DNA from 4 places in the Bradyrhizobium sp. 14AA genome. Region 4 is predicted to be linked to each of the others. Evidence: predicted binding sites of a transcription regulator. Region 4 holds the regulator's gene; each other region holds the start of a gene.
What was found. The regulator LexA, encoded in region 4, represses DNA repair genes until DNA is damaged. The targets are predictions, from matches to a motif close to TGTTCNNNNTGTGTTCNG.

Region 1 (4,232 bases), on a different contig from region 4:
ATCGATCTCGGCCGCGCTCTCGCCGACCGAGATGATGAATTCCGACGCGCTTGACGCATTGCCGGAGACTTCGCTGGTGGTGGCGTTCTGTTCGGCGACCGCGCCGTTGACGGTCTCGAACACCGGGCGGATCGCCTCGATCGCCTGCGAGATGCGGTGCACCGCGTCCGCGGAGCCGGCGGCGTCGCGCTGGAGCGCGTCGATCTTCCTGGTGATCTCCTCCGTGGCTCCTTGCGTCTGCACCGCGAGGGCCTTGACCTCGGTGGCGACGACCGCAAAGCCTTTTCCCGCAGCGCCGGCACGGGCGGCCTCGATGGTCGAGTTGAGCGCGAGCAGCGTCGTCTGCCGCGCGATCTGCGCGATCAGATTGACGACGTTGCCGATCGCGGCCGAGGACTCGCGCAAGCGGTCGACATTGGCGCGGGCTTCCTGCGCCGCGGCGCTGGCCTCGTCGGCGAGCTTGCCGGCCTCGCGGACCTGCGCCCCGATGCCTTGGGCGGACTGGGTGAACTTGTCGGCGGCATGGGCGAAGGTGGAGGCGGTCGATTGCGCGGCGTTGGTCCGGCCGGTCAGGGCGTCGGTGCGGTCGCGAATCGCGGAGAGCGTCGCGGCGGTCGCCTCGGCGCCGCCGGCCACCGAATTGGCGGCGCGCTCGAGCTGGCGGATCATGGCGCCGAGCTCGAGTTCCAGCAGTTCCAGGATTTCCCGGGCCGAATCACTTTCGGTCGCGGGAACGGGCTCGGAGCTGGCTGCCGATTGCGCAGCCTGCGGGGCCGCCGCAGGCGCAGCCAAAGCCGCAGCCATGTCCGGCAGACGCTTTCGAAATAGTCCGAACGCCATCAGATCTCTCTTGTCGGGGATGGTCGCGTGCTATTTTCGCAGGCCGGAATGAAATCAGGGTTAACAATGCCCGACATCTAGGCACGGGCCATTACGGCGGCTACCTTTACAGTGCTACCTTAAAGCAGCAGAGCCCTTTGATTCCGGTGGGTTGGCGGCCTATAAGGCCGCGCTTCCCTCGCTCACCTTTGGCTGACTATTCCTCAAGAGACCACGCATGGCCGGACATTCCCAATTCAAGAACATCATGCACCGCAAGGGGCGGCAGGATGCGCAGAAGTCGAAGCTGTTCGGCAAGCTGGCGCGGGAAATCACCGTCGCGGCCAAGCTGGGCACGCCCGATCCCAACATGAACCCTCGCCTGCGTGCGGCCATCATCGCGGCGCGCCAGGAGAACATGCCGAAGGACAATATCGAGCGCGCCGTCAAAAAGGCGCTCGGTAATGAGGGCGAGAACTATGACGAGATCCGCTACGAGGGCTACGGCCCCGGCGGCGTCGCCGTCATCGTCGAGGCGCTGACCGACAACCGCAATCGCGCCGCCTCCGACATCCGTTCCTTCTTCACCAAGTCGGGCGGCAATCTCGGTGAAACCGGCTCGGTGTCCTTCATGTTCGACCGCACCGGCATCATCGAATACGACCGCAGCGTCGCCTCCGACGACGCGGTGCTCGATGCCGCGATCGAGGCCGGCGCCGACGACGTCGTCTCCAGCGAAGGCGGCCACGAGATCTACGCCTCGACCGAAGGCTATCGCGACGTCGCCAAGGCGCTGGAAGCCAAGTTCGGCGAGCCGCGCAAGACCGCCTTGATCTGGAAGCCGCAGAATACGGTCGCGGTCGATGACGAGACCGGCGAGAAGCTGCTGAAGCTGATGGATCTGCTCAACGAGCACGACGACGTCCAGAACGTCTACGCCAATTTCGAGGTGTCGGACGCGCTGGTCGCGAAGATGGGCGGGTAGGGGCTATTCGTGTCCCGGACGCGCTGCAGCGTGAAACGCTGCTGCGCAGAACCGGGACCTACGGCGCCACACGTGCCGGCGGCCGCATGGGCCCCGGTTCAGCAGCGCAGCACTGCGCGCCGCGCCGCGCCCGGGGCACAAGACCCGGGGACTTCTGTTCTGTTTCTGTTTCGCTATCATGGGCCAACCGCTATCACTGGCCCATGACCGCGCTCCCGATTCGCCAACCCGTTCGCATCATCGGCATCGACCCCGGCCTGCGCCGCACCGGCTGGGGCGTGATCGAGGCCGAGGGCAACCGCCTGATCTACGTGGCCTGCGGTTCGGTGGAACCGCCGGACGATCTGCCGCTGGCGAGCCGGCTGCTCGCGATCCATGAAGGGCTTGCGGCCGTCCTGTCCAACCACCAGCCGATGGAAGCGGCGGTCGAGCAGACCTTTGTCAACAAGGACGGCGTTGCGACGCTGAAGCTCGGTCAGGCCCGCGGCGTTGCCATGCTGGCGCCCGCGATGTTCGGTATCAGTGTCGCCGAATATGCGCCGAACCAGGTGAAGAAGACGGTGGTCGGCGCCGGCCACGCCGACAAGCAACAGATTGCGATGATGCTCAAGATTTTGCTGCCTAAAGCAGAGCCGCCGTCCGCGGACGCCGCCGACGCGCTCGCCATCGCCATTACGCATGCCCATCACCGCCAGAGTACGGCGCTCAGGCTGAAGGTGGCTGGCTTATCGTGATGATGGAGCACGTTGTGAGCGACAGGCACACACTTCTCCCTCCCCCCTTGTGGGGGAGGGTTGGGGAGGGGGGTAGCCCCGGGCGCCGGCGCGTGTGGCTTACCCCCCTCCCGGATCGCCTTCGGCGATCCGACCTCCCCCACAAGGGGGGAGGTAACGAAGAGAGCGCTGAGCAATCATGATCGGCAAGCTTAAGGGCCTGATCGATTCCTACGGCGAGGATTATGTGCTCCTCGACGTCGGCGGCGTGGGCTATCAGGTGCATTGCTCGGCGCGTACACTGCAGCATCTGCCCTCGCCGGGCGAGGCCGCCGTGCTGTCGATCGAGACCTATGTCCGCGAGGATCAAATAAAACTGTTCGGCTTCCGCACCGACCAGGAGCGCGAATGGTTTCGCCTGCTCCAGACCGTGCAGGGCGTCGGTGCCAAGGTCGCGCTCGCCGTGCTCGGCACGCTGGCGCCTTCCGAACTCGCTAACGCGATCGCATTGCGCGACAAGGCTGCAGTGGCCCGCACACCCGGCGTCGGCCCCAAGGTCGCCGAGCGCATCGTCACCGAATTGAAGGACAAGGCGCCGGCCTTTGCCAATGTGGACCCGGCCGTGGTGCATCTCGCCGGCGCCGTCGACGACCATCGCGCGCCGCGGCCCGTCGCGGACGCGATCTCCGCGCTGGTCAATCTCGGCTATGGCCAGCCACAGGCTGCCGCGGCGATCGCAGCGGCCTCGCGCAGCGCCGGTGAGAACGCCGAGACGGCGCAGCTCATCCGCCTCGGCCTGAAGGAGCTCGCGAAGTGAGCGATCCCAAGGCCAACCGCATGGTCTCGCCCGAGCGCCGCAGCGACGATGTCGGCGACACCGCGCTGCGGCCGCAATCGCTGTCCGACTTCGTCGGCCAGCAGCAGGCGCGCAAGAATCTCTCGATCTTCATCGAGGCGGCGCGCAAGCGCGGCGAGGCGCTGGACCACGTGCTGTTCGTCGGCCCTCCGGGCCTCGGCAAGACCACGCTGGCGCAGATCGTGGCGAAAGAGCTCGGCGTCGGCTTTCGCGCCACGTCGGGCCCGGTGATTGCCAAGGCCGGCGATCTCGCAGCACTGCTCACCAATCTCGAAGAGCGCGACGTGCTCTTCATCGACGAGATCCATCGCCTCAGCCCTGCCGTGGAAGAGGTGCTCTATCCCGCGATGGAGGACTTTCAGCTCGACCTCATCATCGGCGAGGGCCCGGCGGCGCGCTCGGTGAAGATCGAGCTGTCGAAATTCACCCTCGTCGGCGCGACGACGCGCGCCGGCCTTCTCACCAATCCCTTGCGCGACCGGTTCGGCATTCCGGTGCGGCTCAACTTCTACACCATCGAGGAGCTCGAAAGCATCGTCAGCCGCGGCGCGCGCGTGCTCAATGTCGGCATGAGCGCGGACGGCGCCAACGAGATCGCCCGCCGCGCCCGCGGCACGCCGCGCATCGCCGGTCGCCTGCTCCGCCGCGTGCGCGATTTCGCCTCGGCGGCCGATGCCGACAAGATCGACCGCAAGATCGCCGACCATGCGCTGAGCGCTCTCGAGGTCGACGCCGCGGGCCTGGATGCCATGGATCGCCGCTACCTCATGACCATCGCGCAAAACTATGGCGGGGGCCCGGTCGGCGTCGAGACGATGGCCGCCGCACTGTCCGAGCCGCGCGATGCGATCGAGGACAT
Region 2 (4,232 bases), on a different contig from region 4:
GCGGTCGAGGGCGTCGAGATGCTCGGGGACGCCGTAGCCCTTGTGCTGCTCGAAGCCGTAGCCGGGGCAGTCCTGCGCCAGTGCGCACATCAGGCGGTCGCGCGTGACCTTGGCGACGATCGAGGCGGCTGCGATCGACAGCACGATGCCGTCGCCGCCGATCACGGCCTCGCAATCGCAAGCCGTATCGAGCCGGTCGCGGCCGTCGACGAAGACATGCTTGGGCTGTTCGGGCAGCGCCACCACGGCGCGCTTCAGCGCCCATAGCGAGGCGCGCAGGATGTTGTCGCGGTCGATCCGGGCGCGCGAGGCGACGGCGACCGAGACCTGCGCCGTGGCGCAGATCTTGTCGAAAAGCTTCTCGCGCTCCTCGGCCGTCAGGCGCTTGGAATCGTCGATGCCGCGCGGGATGCGGTCGGGATCGAGAATCACCGCAGCCGCCACCACGGGGCCTGCCAGCGGCCCGCGGCCGGCCTCGTCGCAGCCCGCGACCGGCCAGACCCCGCGCTTGATCAGCGCGCGCTCGCGGCGGAAGCTTGGGGAAGCGACGACGACGATGCCTTGCTTGCCGGCAAGAGCCTTCGTAGCCTTGGCCCCAGATGGTTTAGCCGCCTTGGCAGGCGCTGCCGTCTTTGCAACGGCCTTCTTTGGCGCGCCCTTGGCCGGCTTCTTGGCGGACTTGTCCCGAATCATGGCCGGGATCGTGCGCAAGCGGCCCCGCCGGCGCAACCGGGAACCAATCGCAATTCCCGTTATTCAGGCAGGCCAGCCCTATTCCGCCAGATGCACCCGCCGGTCCTCGCCGACCTCGATGCCGGGCGCGACCACGACTTCCCAGGGATGATCGTCCGGGTCGGCGAAATAACCGGAATAACCTCCATAGTCGGTCTCGTGCGCGGCCTTCACCAGCCTCGCCCCCTTGCTGAGGGCGAAGGCCAGCACCGCATCGACCTCCTCGCGGGTCCGACAGTTCCAGGCGAGCGTCATGCCACGGAAGGTCGTTGGCCTTGGCTGATCAGGCAGCTTGGCATCGGCTGCGAGTTGGTCCCAGGGATAGAGCGCGAGCACCGGGCCGCCGGTATCGTAGAACGCGACGGCCTCGCCGGTCGCCTTCAGCCGGCGCGCAAAACCAAGCGCATCGTAAAAGGCGATGCTGGCGCGGATGTCGCTGACGCCCAGCGTGATGACGGTCAGCCGCGGCACCGGCACGGCGAGTTCCTGACTCATGCTACGCCTCTTCCACTTCCCCGATCAGAACAGGCTGAGCTGATCGCCGTTCCGTTTCGGCCTGGCAAAATGATCCGTCGTCAGCTTCGAGCGCCGCTTGTTCAGCCCAAGCCTGTCGCATGCGATCTCGAAACGACGGCCGATGGTCCAGGCCATCGGTCCCGTGCCCTTCATGCGCTCGCCCCATTTCGCATCGTAGTCGCGGCCGCCGCGCATGTCGCGGATCAGCGTGAAGACGTGGCGGTAGCGGTCCGGATAGTTCGCCATCAGCCATTCGCGGAAGAGATCGCGCACCTCCAGCGGCAGCCGCAGCAGCACGTAGGAGGCTTCCTTGACGCCGGCGTGCGCAGCGGCATCGAGGATGCGCTCGATCTCGGAATCGTTCAGCGCGGGGATCACCGGCGCGACCATCACCGTGGTCGGGATGCCGGCCTCCGAAAGCTGCTTCAACGCCTCCAGCCGCTTCGGCGGTGTCGAGGCCCGCGGCTCCATGGTGCGCGCCAGTTTTGGGTCGAGCGAGGTGACCGATATCGCGACCTTGGCGAGATTGCGCTTGGCCATCCGCGCGAGAATGTCGATGTCGCGCACCACCAGCGCCGATTTGGTGACGATGCCGACGGGATGACCGGCCCGCTCCAGCACCTCGAGAATGCCGCGCATGATTTTGCGCTCGCGCTCGATCGGTTGATAGGGATCGGTGTTGGTGCCGATCGCGATCATCCGCGGCTCGTAGCCGGCAGCCGCGAGCTCCTTCTCGAGCAACGCCGGCGCCTCGGGTTTCGCAAACAGCTTCGATTCGAAGTCGAGCCCCGGCGACAGGCCGAGATAGGCGTGGGTCGGCCGCGCGAAGCAATAGACACAGCCATGCTCGCAGCCGCGATAGGGATTGATCGAGCGGTCGAAGCCGATGTCGGGCGAATCGTTGCGGGTGATCACCTTGCGCGAGGTGTCGACGCCGACACTGGTCTTGAACGGCGGCAGTTCCTCAAGGCTCTGCCAGCCGTCATCGAATGCGACGCGTGCCTCGGCCTCGTAGCGACCGCTGGCATTGGACTGCGCGCCCCGCCCTCGCCTGCGGGCGCGGTCGATGGCGACGCCAAGCTCGGGGAAATCAGAAGGCGCACCCGCCGGCTCGGAGGGCGCCGTGACCGGCGGGTGCTTGAGAGCAGAAGAAGATGCTGGACTCATGAAGCCAAGATAGCACGCCAAAGGAACAAATCAAGAACACAAACAAAAAACGTGAAAACAACCCCATGCACTGTAGCCGCCCACATTTCAGGCCCGCAGCTTTGACCTCACGCAACACGCCCGTCACGGCGATCCCGTTTGATGCCGGCCACGGATCGATCGCGCCGGAACTCAGTTGGTGACGATCGCGAAATGATCGACGGGTGAAGGTCGGCAGGAACATGACAAATCAACAACAATCGGCTGCCGCGAGCAGCGACCTCGATCTCCTCGATCGCTATTGGCGCGCCGCCAACTACCTCTCCGTCGGGCAGATCTACCTGCTGGACAATCCGCTGCTGCGCGAGCCGCTGCGGCCTGAGCACATCAAGCCGCGTCTGCTCGGTCATTGGGGCACGACGCCCGGTCTGAACTTCATCTACGCCCATCTCAACCGCGTCATCCGCGCGCTGGATGTCAGCGTGCTCTATGTCTGCGGTCCCGGCCATGGCGGCCCGGGCATGGTCGCCAACACTTATCTCGAAGGCAGCTACAGCGAGATCTATCCCGACATCGCGCGCGATACGAACGGATTGCGAAAACTCTTCAGGCAGTTCTCGTTCCCCGGCGGCATTCCGAGCCATGCGGCGCCGGAAACGCCGGGCTCGATCCACGAGGGCGGCGAGCTCGGCTACGCGCTGGTGCATGCCTATGGCGCGGCGCTCGACAATCCCAACCTGATCGTCGCCTGCGTCGTCGGTGACGGCGAAGCGGAAACCGGTCCGCTCGCGGCCTCCTGGCACTCGAACAAGTTCCTGAACCCCGCCCATGACGGCGCGGTGCTGCCGATCCTGCATCTCAACGGCTACAAGATCGCGGGCCCGACCGTGCTCGGGCGGATGGCCGACAGCGAGATCCGCGACCTGTTCCGCGGGCTAGGCCACGAGCCGCTGTTCGTCGAGGGCGACGATCCCAAATTGATGCACCAGGCCATGGCGGACGCGCTCGACGTCGCGCTCGCCAGCATCCGCTCGATCCAGCAGCACGCCCGCGACGGTCGAAAGGCCGTCGAGCGGCCGCGCTGGCCGATGATCGTATTGCGCAGCCCGAAGGGCTGGACCGGCCCGAAGGAGGTCGACGGCAAGAAGGTCGAAGGCTTTTGGCGCGCGCATCAGGTGCCCGTCGCAGGCTGCCGCGAAAATCCGGCGCATCGACAAGTGCTCGAAGACTGGATGCGCAGCTACGAGCCGGAAAAACTGTTCGATGCAAATGGGGCACTCATTCCCGAGCTCCAGGCCCTGGCCCCCGCAGGCAATCGCCGCATGGGCGCCAATCCGCATGCCAATGGCGGCCTGTTGAAGAAGGAGCTGAAGCTGCCGGACTTCCGCAGTTTTGCAGTCGAGGTGCCGGAGCCCGGCGCCGTCACCGGCGAAGCAACGCGCGAGCTCGGCAAATTCCTGCGCGACGTCATCCGCCTGAACGCACAAGAGCGCAACTTCCGCATCATGGGCCCGGACGAGACCGCGTCAAACCGGCTGGACGCGGTGTTCGAGACCACGGAACGCGTCTGGATGGAGCCGATCGAATCTTACGACGTGCATCTTGCGCAGGACGGCCGCGTGATGGAGGTGCTGAGCGAGCATCTCTGCCAGGGCTGGCTGGAAGGCTATCTGCTGACCGGACGGCACGGCTTCTTCTCCTGCTACGAGGCCTTCATCCACATCGTGGATTCCATGTTCAACCAGCACGCCAAATGGCTGAAGGTGACGCGGCACATGCCATGGCGGCGGCCGATCGCATCGCTCAATTATCTCCTGACCTCGCATGTCTGGCGGCAG
Region 3 (4,232 bases), on a different contig from region 4:
ATGCACAGTAGGCAGCAGGGGAATTTCGCTGTTCAATCAATGATTTAAGGTTGGTATTTAGGTACCGTAATCGGGCGAAAATTGCCTCGAGCGGCGATCGATTCCCGGCGGTCGCGGACAGAGCGGTGCCCGCTGCGCCGCGCGTCCGCGCAAAGCCGGTACTGGCAGGTCCTAGTGGACCTTGATCTCGTTCAGCGGCAGATGGAGCTCGGCGGCGCGCTCTTCGCGGTCCTTCTTGCGAAACTCGTTTTCCCTGCGCTCGAACTTCACCATCTCCTCATGCGCTGCTTCAAGCAGATGATTGCGCCGGGCCGTATCGCCGTGCGGGTTTTCGGTCATGACAGAGATCCCCGGAGTTTGCGGTCCCATCCCCACAACAAAGCCGGCAACCGCGGAAGGTTCGATGCCGCACGATTGCGGAATTATGACGACAGGCAGGCCGCGCGTCTTTGATGCGCGTCATGCTTTCGCTCGAAGACGGACGCTGCGGCTGCGCTGCTATGTGGGCGGTTGAAGTCCGGGAGACCTAACCCAGTCGTGCAGGTGATTTGCCACGTCGGCCTGACGCGCCTTCTTGAGCAGGGCGTCGCGCTCGGGGCCGGGTGGAAGCTTTGAAGCCTGCTCCCGGACCTGCTTCACCCATGCTTCGAGCCGAACCTGAAGCGTGAGCTGCTGTTTGAACCGCCGCCGCTTGGCCATGGCGCGCTCCTTTCCATGCGAGGAAGGCGGGAGCGCGATCGGCGTTCTCATCACCGATAGCAGCCACGGTCCGTGCGGTGATGATCCCATTGGGAGCCATTGAGGGATCGGCGTCTGTTCACTTGTGTGCACAAGGCGAATTGAGCTCCGAAGATTCGGGTTGGGACGCGGGAGCCAAAGATGCCGCCGGGGGGCCCTCTCAGGGTCCAGGAAATCTGATCCAGGAAATCTGATCCAGGAAATCTGATCCAGGAAATCTGATCGGGGCGCTCTCCAAAAAAATCGGCCTCAACTCAAACGGGCTGGAGGAGCTGAGGCCAAGTTGCTGGACCGACCAAGGCTTTCGCCGGCCCAGGCACGTCAACATGCATTGGGGACGCGGGGGATGCGATGGGGCACCCGACGTAACTCGGATTTTCCGGAATTGGGACAGCATCGAGATTTTGAAGAGGCTTCAATGAAAGAGGCCGCCAATTGAGGCGGCCTTACCCTCGATTCAAACGGCCCCTAGTGGGGGCCGCCAACCCGTTTTGATGGGGGTTTTCCTCCAGCAGTCGGGGGGCTACCTGTCGGCTGGGGGCCGGAAATCAACGCGTGACCAAGCCGATTGTTCCCTGCCCAATCTGACCAGGCTTTACGGGCGTGAAAGCTTGAGGGCTGTCCTAACCAGGACACTGGCGATTTCGAATTAGGACAGGAACGTTTGCGCGTTTGCCAAGTTTTCCCGATGCCCTTCCCCAAGGGCAGACCCCGATGGGCCCCAGCTCAATCCCCCATGTGCGAGCTGGGGCCATTTTTGGGGACAGAGACCTCAGCTCATCCATTGCCCAAGAGCTGAGGTCTTCTTGTTCGCACCCGCGGTGGGTCTTTACGATAACGTCATGCGAGGCGCGGCTATTGAAGGCGTCGCGGATGGCGTTCTGGTAGGGCAGGAAGCCATCGGTGCTAATTTCAGGGGCGCCCAGCACGCGCTGGCGAAGGTCCTGCACGAACACGGCTCTACCCCCGAGCTTAGCGTCTTTAACCCAGCCGTTCACGATGCAGCTTGGCCCCGACAAGATCAGCGGCGCGTTCCGGGGCGGCGTTGCGGGCCAGTTGTTCACGCTTGAGCGCTTGGTATCGATCCATCTGACCGGCGACTCTCATCCAGCTCTGGGCTAGTTCTTTCAGAAATTTGGCCTCGACCTCACTCTGCGCTGATTTAACCAAACGATGGCATTCGTTGGCTTGATCTTGGCAGTGCTGCGCGTTGTCCATTACGCAAAACTCCTACGGTCAGGAAAACTTGGTAAGCCAGTGCGGTCTGTGCCAATTTCCTTTGGAAATTAAAACGGCCCCAACCAGGAGGCCGCCAACCCGATCGATGCGGGTTTTGCTTCAGCAGTGGGGGGCAACCTTTCCGCTGTGGGCTCAAACCGACGCGCCGCCCAGCTGATCGTTCCACGCCCAATTCAAGGCGCCAACTGAGGCGGCCTTAGTTCATCTTTCGGCGTAGCTGCCTGATGATCTTCCGCAGCTCGGCGGCGTACTCTTCGATGATGCGCCGCGCCTCCTCCAGCCGGGACGGCTTGGCTTTCTTACCCTCAGTCTGTGTGTCGGGGTCGGGCATGGCCCGATGGTTCGGCGTTCAGGCGTGCGCTGCTTGAGGTAGATCAAGCCTCCGGGTCGCCTGCATCGGGAACGGCTCTTGGGTCTTGCGGCTCAGGAAGGTGTCGGGGCACGGCAGCTTCAACGCCTCAAGGCTCCCGATACGCCGTCAAGTAGCGAGCATAGGCGAGCGCAAAGCTCGCGTGATCCTTTCGGAATGGCCGATGGATTTCTCGGGGTTGCTCGTAGGTCATGGCGTCCAGCCTAGGACCAAAAAGCGAACCAGGACATTGCCGGATTCAACTTGGGACACTCCGGGCAAAATGCGGACAGCGCGCGTTTCCGCAAAAGAACATATTGCGAACCAAGAACAAATAGGGTACATTGTTTTTGTCGCCGCGCCGCCTCGCCAACCGTTTGTCCCTCTAGCGAATCCTCGCCATAAGGAGCACGACCCAATGTCCGCCACTGCCCTGCGTATCGTCGAAGGATCTTCCATGGACAAGAGTAAAGCCCTAGCTGCCGCGCTCTCTCAGATCGAGCGCCAGTTCGGCAAGGGCTCGGTGATGAAGCTCGGCAAGAACGACCGGTCCATGGACATCGAGGCGGTGTCGTCAGGCTCGCTCGGGCTCGATATCGCGCTCGGCATCGGCGGCCTGCCCAAGGGGCGCATCGTCGAGATCTACGGGCCGGAATCCTCGGGCAAGACCACGCTGGCGCTGCATACGGTGGCGGAGGCGCAGAAGAAGGGCGGCATCTGCGCCTTCATCGATGCCGAGCACGCGCTCGACCCGGTCTATGCCCGAAAGCTCGGCGTCAACATCGACGAGCTCTTGATTTCGCAGCCCGACACCGGCGAGCAGGCGCTGGAAATCTGCGACACGCTGGTGCGCTCGGGTGCGGTGGACGTGCTGGTGATCGATTCGGTCGCGGCGCTGGTGCCGAAGGCCGAGCTCGAGGGCGAGATGGGCGATGCGCTGCCGGGTCTGCAGGCCCGTCTGATGAGCCAGGCGCTGCGCAAGCTGACGGCCTCGATCAACAAGTCCAACACCATGGTGATCTTCATCAACCAGATCCGCATGAAGATCGGTGTGATGTACGGTTCGCCCGAAACCACGACCGGCGGCAACGCCCTGAAGTTCTACGCCTCCGTCCGCCTCGACATCCGCCGCATCGGCGCGATCAAGGAGCGCGACGAGGTGGTCGGCAACACCACGCGCGTGAAGGTGGTGAAGAACAAGCTGGCACCGCCCTTCAAGCAGGTCGAGTTCGACATCATGTACGGCGAGGGCGTCTCCAAGATGGGCGAGATCCTCGATCTCGGCGTCAAGGCCGGCATCGTCGAGAAGTCCGGCGCCTGGTTCTCCTATGACAGCCAGCGCCTCGGCCAGGGCCGCGAGAACTCGAAAGCGTTCTTGAAGGCCAACCCCGACATCACCGCCAAGATCGAGACCTCGATCCGCCAGAACTCCGGCCTGATCTCGGAGCAGATTTTGGCCGGCACGCCCGAGAGCGACGCCGATGGCGAGGAGCCGGGAGAAGAGTAAGACTGAACAGCGAAAGTTTTTCGCGAGGAGCGGGCGCTGAGGACGTTGAGTTGCCGACGTCGTCAGTGCCCGTTTCGTTTTGCGTTGTCGTGATCGGGTGGTGTGATGAAGCGTCTGATCCTGACCAGTTCGTCCGGTTCTGCTCTCGCTAAATCGGCGCTGGCCGAAATCGTCGTGACGTTCTCTTTTCGCTTCCAGTGGGGACCCCTGCCTTCACCTGAAATGCTTGCCGCCTATTTTGCGGCGCGTTCGGGGACTCTTGCACCGGGTGATCACTGGTCGGACTGGGGCATTCGTTGGCCCCGCGCCATCAGTGGCCGCAAAGATTTATCCCTCATCGATTTCTGCGAACCATACGACGCGATCGAACTCTGGTTCGACCCGAATCCCGAAGATCAA
Region 4 (4,232 bases):
GTGGTTCCCGACGGCGCGGACGCCGTCGTGATCCAGGAGGACACGATTGCGGACGGCAAGCACGTCACGATCAAGGAAGCCGCGATCGCGGGACGGCACATCCGTGCCGCCGGCGTCGACTTCCGCGAGGGCGACGTGCTGCTGCGCAAGGGGACCCGGCTGACCGAGCGCGATCTCGCGCTCGCCGCAGGCATGAATCATCCGCAACTCGCCGTCTGCCGCCGTCCGAAGGTCGCGATTCTCGCCACCGGGGACGAGCTGGTGATGCCGGGCACCACGCCCGGGCACGGCCAGATCGTCTATTCCAACGGCTACGCCCTGCACGCGCTTGCCCGCAGCGAGGGGGCCGAGACCATCGACCTCGGTGTTGCCGCCGATACGCTGGAGGCCACCACCGCCGGCATTCGCCGCGCCCGCGAGAGCGGCGCCGACATCCTGGTCACGACCGGCGGTGCGTCGGTCGGCGACCACGATCTGGTCCAGCAGGCGCTCCGGGACGAAGGCATCTCGATGGCGTTCTGGAAAATCGCGATGCGGCCCGGCAAGCCGATGATGCATGGGCGGCTCGGGGCGATGGGTGTGATCGGCCTGCCCGGCAATCCCGTGTCATCCTATGTGTGCGCCTTCCTGTTCATGGTGCCGCTGATTCGTGCGCTGTCGGGCCGCTCCGTGATTCACCATCGCCGCGAGCGCGCCGTGCTGGGCCGCGACGTGGGCGCCAACGACGTGCGCGAGGACTATCTGCGCGCGCGCCTGGAGCTGCGCGACGACGGCACGCTCGTCGTCATTCCCGTCAATCATCAGGACTCATCGCTGCTTGCGAATCTCGCTGCGGCACAGGTACTTCTCGTGCGCGCACCGTTCGAGCCGAAGGCCGAAGCAGGCAGCCCTTGCGAGGTGCTGCGGCTGCCAGTGTGAACTGCGCGGCCACACGCGTTCCGCGAACTTTGCTTTGTTCACGGTAAATTAAGCAGTTGCGGAACACATATCGAACATATAGTGTCCGTTCATGATTTGTTTCGAGCATGTAGCGGCTTGCCGCTCCACTTCAGCGTCTCGGAATCGAACGACATCAACCGGGGGATTTTGGTCGAGATGTTAACGCGCAAACAATACGAGCTTCTGCGGTTCATCAGCGAGCGTCTGAAGGAAAGCGGCGTGCCGCCCTCCTTCGACGAGATGAAGGATGCGCTCGACCTGCGCTCGAAGTCAGGCATCCATCGCCTGATCACCGCGCTCGAGGAGCGCGGCTTCATCCGGCGCCTGCCCAACCGCGCCCGCGCCATTGAAGTCATCAAGCTGCCCGAGCTGCAGGCGGCCGCCGGCAGTCGCCGCGGTTTCACGCCGAGCGTCATCGAAGGCAATCTCGGCAAGGTGCGCACGACCTCCAGCCCGTCCGCCGACGAGGGCGAGCGCCCCGTCGCGGTGCCGGTGATGGGCCGCATCGCGGCCGGCACGCCGATCGAGGCGTTGCAGACCCGCAGCCACACCATCAGCGTACCGCCCGACATGCTCGGCTCGGGCGAGCACTACGCGCTCGAAGTGCGCGGCGATTCCATGGTGGAGGCCGGCATCCTCGACGGCGACATGGCGCTGATCCAGCGCAACGAGAGCGCCGACACCGGCGACATCGTCGTGGCGCTGATCGACGACGAAGAGGCGACGCTGAAGCGCTTCCGCCGCCGCGGCGCCTCGATCGCGCTGGAGCCCGCCAACGCCGCCTATGAGGTCCGCATCCTGCCGCCCAACCGGGTCAAGATCCAGGGCAAGCTGATCGGGCTTTACCGGAAGTACTGAGCCTATCCCCCGGTCGTTCGAACGCTAGTGGAGCGGATCATTGTCCGCTCCGGCTGGATAGTCTTTCTGGTTCTGCACAGATTATCCGGCCCCTCCTCCGGCGCTACATCCTCGGCACACCGCAACCAGGCAGCATTGCTTCGCGGCCTCTGGAAGTTCGAGGAGACACCCATGCGCCAGATCATCTTGGGCACGGTCGCAGCGGCGCTGATCGCAGCATCAGCGTCGCAAGCCGTTGCCGCCCCATCGCGTCACCATGTCCGCAAGCAGACGGCGGTGAGCGAGCAATTCCGCAACGCCCGCAATGCGGCCCCCCAGTCACCGCAACCGAGCTGGCAATCCTCGGGCTGGTCCGCACCGGCAGGTCGATGACAGGCGCCTCCGGAATGCACGGAAGCGGGCTTTGTTCCTATTGGATTCGGGAAAGATAATGTGATCGCGTGCTGCGGACACCAGCCGCAGATTCGCCCACAACCAAGCAGAACGTTACGTGCTTCCACTCTGATAGAGGCCTGCGCCTCCGAAAGAGGTGCGGGTCGCTGTCTCTGCAAGAGGAGCACCCGATGTGTGACTACAGCCTGCACGCCGTCGCGACGCGTCCCGCAGAAGTCGGCGAGACCATCGTCACGACAACCTTCCGCGGCACATCGACCCGCGGCTTCGCCTCCGAAGCCGACCTTTCCGTCGCGGTCTGCCTGCTGCCCGGGACGGAGCTCGCCTTCGCCGACAACGTCCGTTACGACAATCGCTGGATCTGGACGCGCACCGTCAACTCTCGCGTCGGCAAGTTCGGCAAGATCGATCCGCACGTTCCCGATCGCCATCATGACGCGATCGAATTCCCCGACGGTAAATACGTGCTGGTGACGCAGCTCGTCGAAGGCCAGCGCGCAACCGTGCTGCAACTGCCGGTGACCCTGCCAGTCAGCGAGCACAAGCCGCAGATCACCGCCGACAATCGGCCGACCGTCACGCGGCTGCCGATCGGCTGACGCAGCCATGCCCGACCGAGAGGTCGGGGCCAGGAATGAGATGCCATCGCCGGCCGAGGCCGGCGAGATGGTATGATTTGCGTCCGACGAAATCCGCCCGGATGGACCGACCGCCCGCAGCTGTCCACCGCACGAAGTTTGGGCCGCCCTGCCTGAATTTTGAACGTCCGCTCCGCAGCCAAATGACCGATGCTGTCAGGGTTTGAGGCGGCGGGCACACTCGATGAAAACCTTCCTTCGCGTCGTTGAACTCTGGGTGCCTGACCGGACGCGCACGCGGCTGGAATTTGGCGGTGGCCTCTACGGCGACGGATTGTCCGCGTTCAAGGCCGTGAGCGAAGGTTTGTATTTCGGATATGACGAGGGGCTTCCCGGCAAGGCTTGGGCCGGCAGCCACCCGATCATCCTCACCCAATTCACCAACTCCTATTTCAAGCGGACCGATCAGGCCATCGCGGCCGGCCTCACCTGCGGCGTCGCGGTGCCGGTGTTCGCAGGCGAATTCCTGCATGCCGTGATGGTGCTGTTCTGCGGCGACGACGAGGCGCATGTCGGCGCCATCGAGCTCTGGCACAACGATGCCGGAATCTCCCACGAGATGGGACTGGTCGACGGCTATTACGGCACCGCCGACATGTTCGAGTTCAACTCACGGCACACAAAATTTCCGCGCGGCTTCGGCCTGCCCGGCCGCACCTGGAAGGCGGGCCTGCCGCTGATCATCAAGGATCTGCACGACGCCAAGAGCTTCCTGCGCTGGGAGGACGCCGCCAAGGTCGGGATCAATCTCGGCGTCGGCGTGCCCTATCGGACCGGCACCGACCAGACCTGGGTCCTGACTTTCCTCTCCGCGCAGGCAACGCCGATTGCGCGACGCTTCGAGATCTGGGTGCCGAACGGGTCCCGCTCAGCGCTGGTCTTCCGCGCCGGCGATTGCAGCGCGCAGACCGACCTCGCCAGGCTCTATGCGGAAAAATCCATCGCCAGGGGCGACGGCAGCATCGGCGGCGCCTGGGCCACCGGCATGCCCGCGCTCAACGACGATCTGGCGCATGACGGCTCGATCGCGGCCACAGAGGCACGCGCGGCCGGACTGAGCCAGATGGTGGCCCTGCCGGTGATCGGCAACACCGGGCTCGACGCCGTGCTGGCCTGGTACCTGTAGCCGATCCGGTCAATCGTCGGCCTGCAAATCGGTCTCCGAGGGCGTCGCATCGCGGTTACGGGGCGCGGCCGTCTTCGGCGCAAGGCTGCCGTCAAAGTCTCCCTCGCCGGCTCCGGCCGGCAACCAGGGGCGGCTCGCGCCTCTCGCCCGCACCGCCTGAACCGAAAAACCGTCACCACGCTGCGTCAGCGCCAGCGCGCCCTGGCTCGTGAGCCGCGGCCGGTCGACCACCATCGCCGCGCAATCGGGCGGCGCGGGCCGTGCCGTCACCACCAGCG

Region 1: ruvC (crossover junction endodeoxyribonuclease RuvC) is a predicted target of LexA. The motif match lies at 1,960-1,977, and genes of this name have one in related genera.
Region 2: RAD15_RS19745 (PA0069 family radical SAM protein) is a predicted target of LexA. The motif match lies at 2,437-2,454, and genes of this name have one in related genera.
Region 3: recA (recombinase RecA) is a predicted target of LexA. The motif match lies at 2,653-2,670, and genes of this name have one in related genera.

What each region holds. Positions count from the first base shown of each region.
Region 1 is NZ_JAVAYM010000003.1:160,413-164,644, forward strand. Features, by position in the region: gene RAD15_RS08545 (methyl-accepting chemotaxis protein) at 1-840, opposite strand, end outside; gene RAD15_RS08550 (YebC/PmpR family DNA-binding transcriptional regulator) at 1,058-1,804, shown strand; gene ruvC (crossover junction endodeoxyribonuclease RuvC) at 2,008-2,538, shown strand; gene ruvA (Holliday junction branch migration protein RuvA) at 2,717-3,334, shown strand; gene ruvB (Holliday junction branch migration DNA helicase RuvB) at 3,355-4,232, shown strand, end outside.
Region 2 is NZ_JAVAYM010000010.1:130,144-134,375, forward strand. Features, by position in the region: gene RAD15_RS19735 (ribonuclease HII) at 1-693, opposite strand, end outside; gene RAD15_RS19740 (VOC family protein) at 772-1,227, opposite strand; gene RAD15_RS19745 (PA0069 family radical SAM protein) at 1,252-2,415, opposite strand; gene RAD15_RS19750 (phosphoketolase family protein) at 2,637-4,232, shown strand, end outside.
Region 3 is NZ_JAVAYM010000020.1:141,964-146,195, reverse strand. Features, by position in the region: gene RAD15_RS30385 (hypothetical protein) at 172-339, opposite strand; gene RAD15_RS30380 (hypothetical protein) at 499-699, opposite strand; gene RAD15_RS30375 (hypothetical protein) at 1,720-1,956, opposite strand; gene RAD15_RS30370 (hypothetical protein) at 2,174-2,308, opposite strand; gene recA (recombinase RecA) at 2,745-3,833, shown strand; gene RAD15_RS30360 (hypothetical protein) at 3,939-4,232, shown strand, end outside.
Region 4 is NZ_JAVAYM010000007.1:277,361-281,592, reverse strand. Features, by position in the region: gene RAD15_RS16070 (molybdopterin molybdotransferase MoeA) at 1-918, shown strand, start outside; gene lexA (transcriptional repressor LexA) at 1,096-1,797, shown strand; gene RAD15_RS16060 (hypothetical protein) at 1,969-2,169, shown strand; gene RAD15_RS16055 (hypothetical protein) at 2,361-2,789, shown strand; gene RAD15_RS16050 (GAF domain-containing protein) at 3,013-3,954, shown strand; gene RAD15_RS16045 (ComEC/Rec2 family competence protein) at 3,964-4,232, opposite strand, start outside.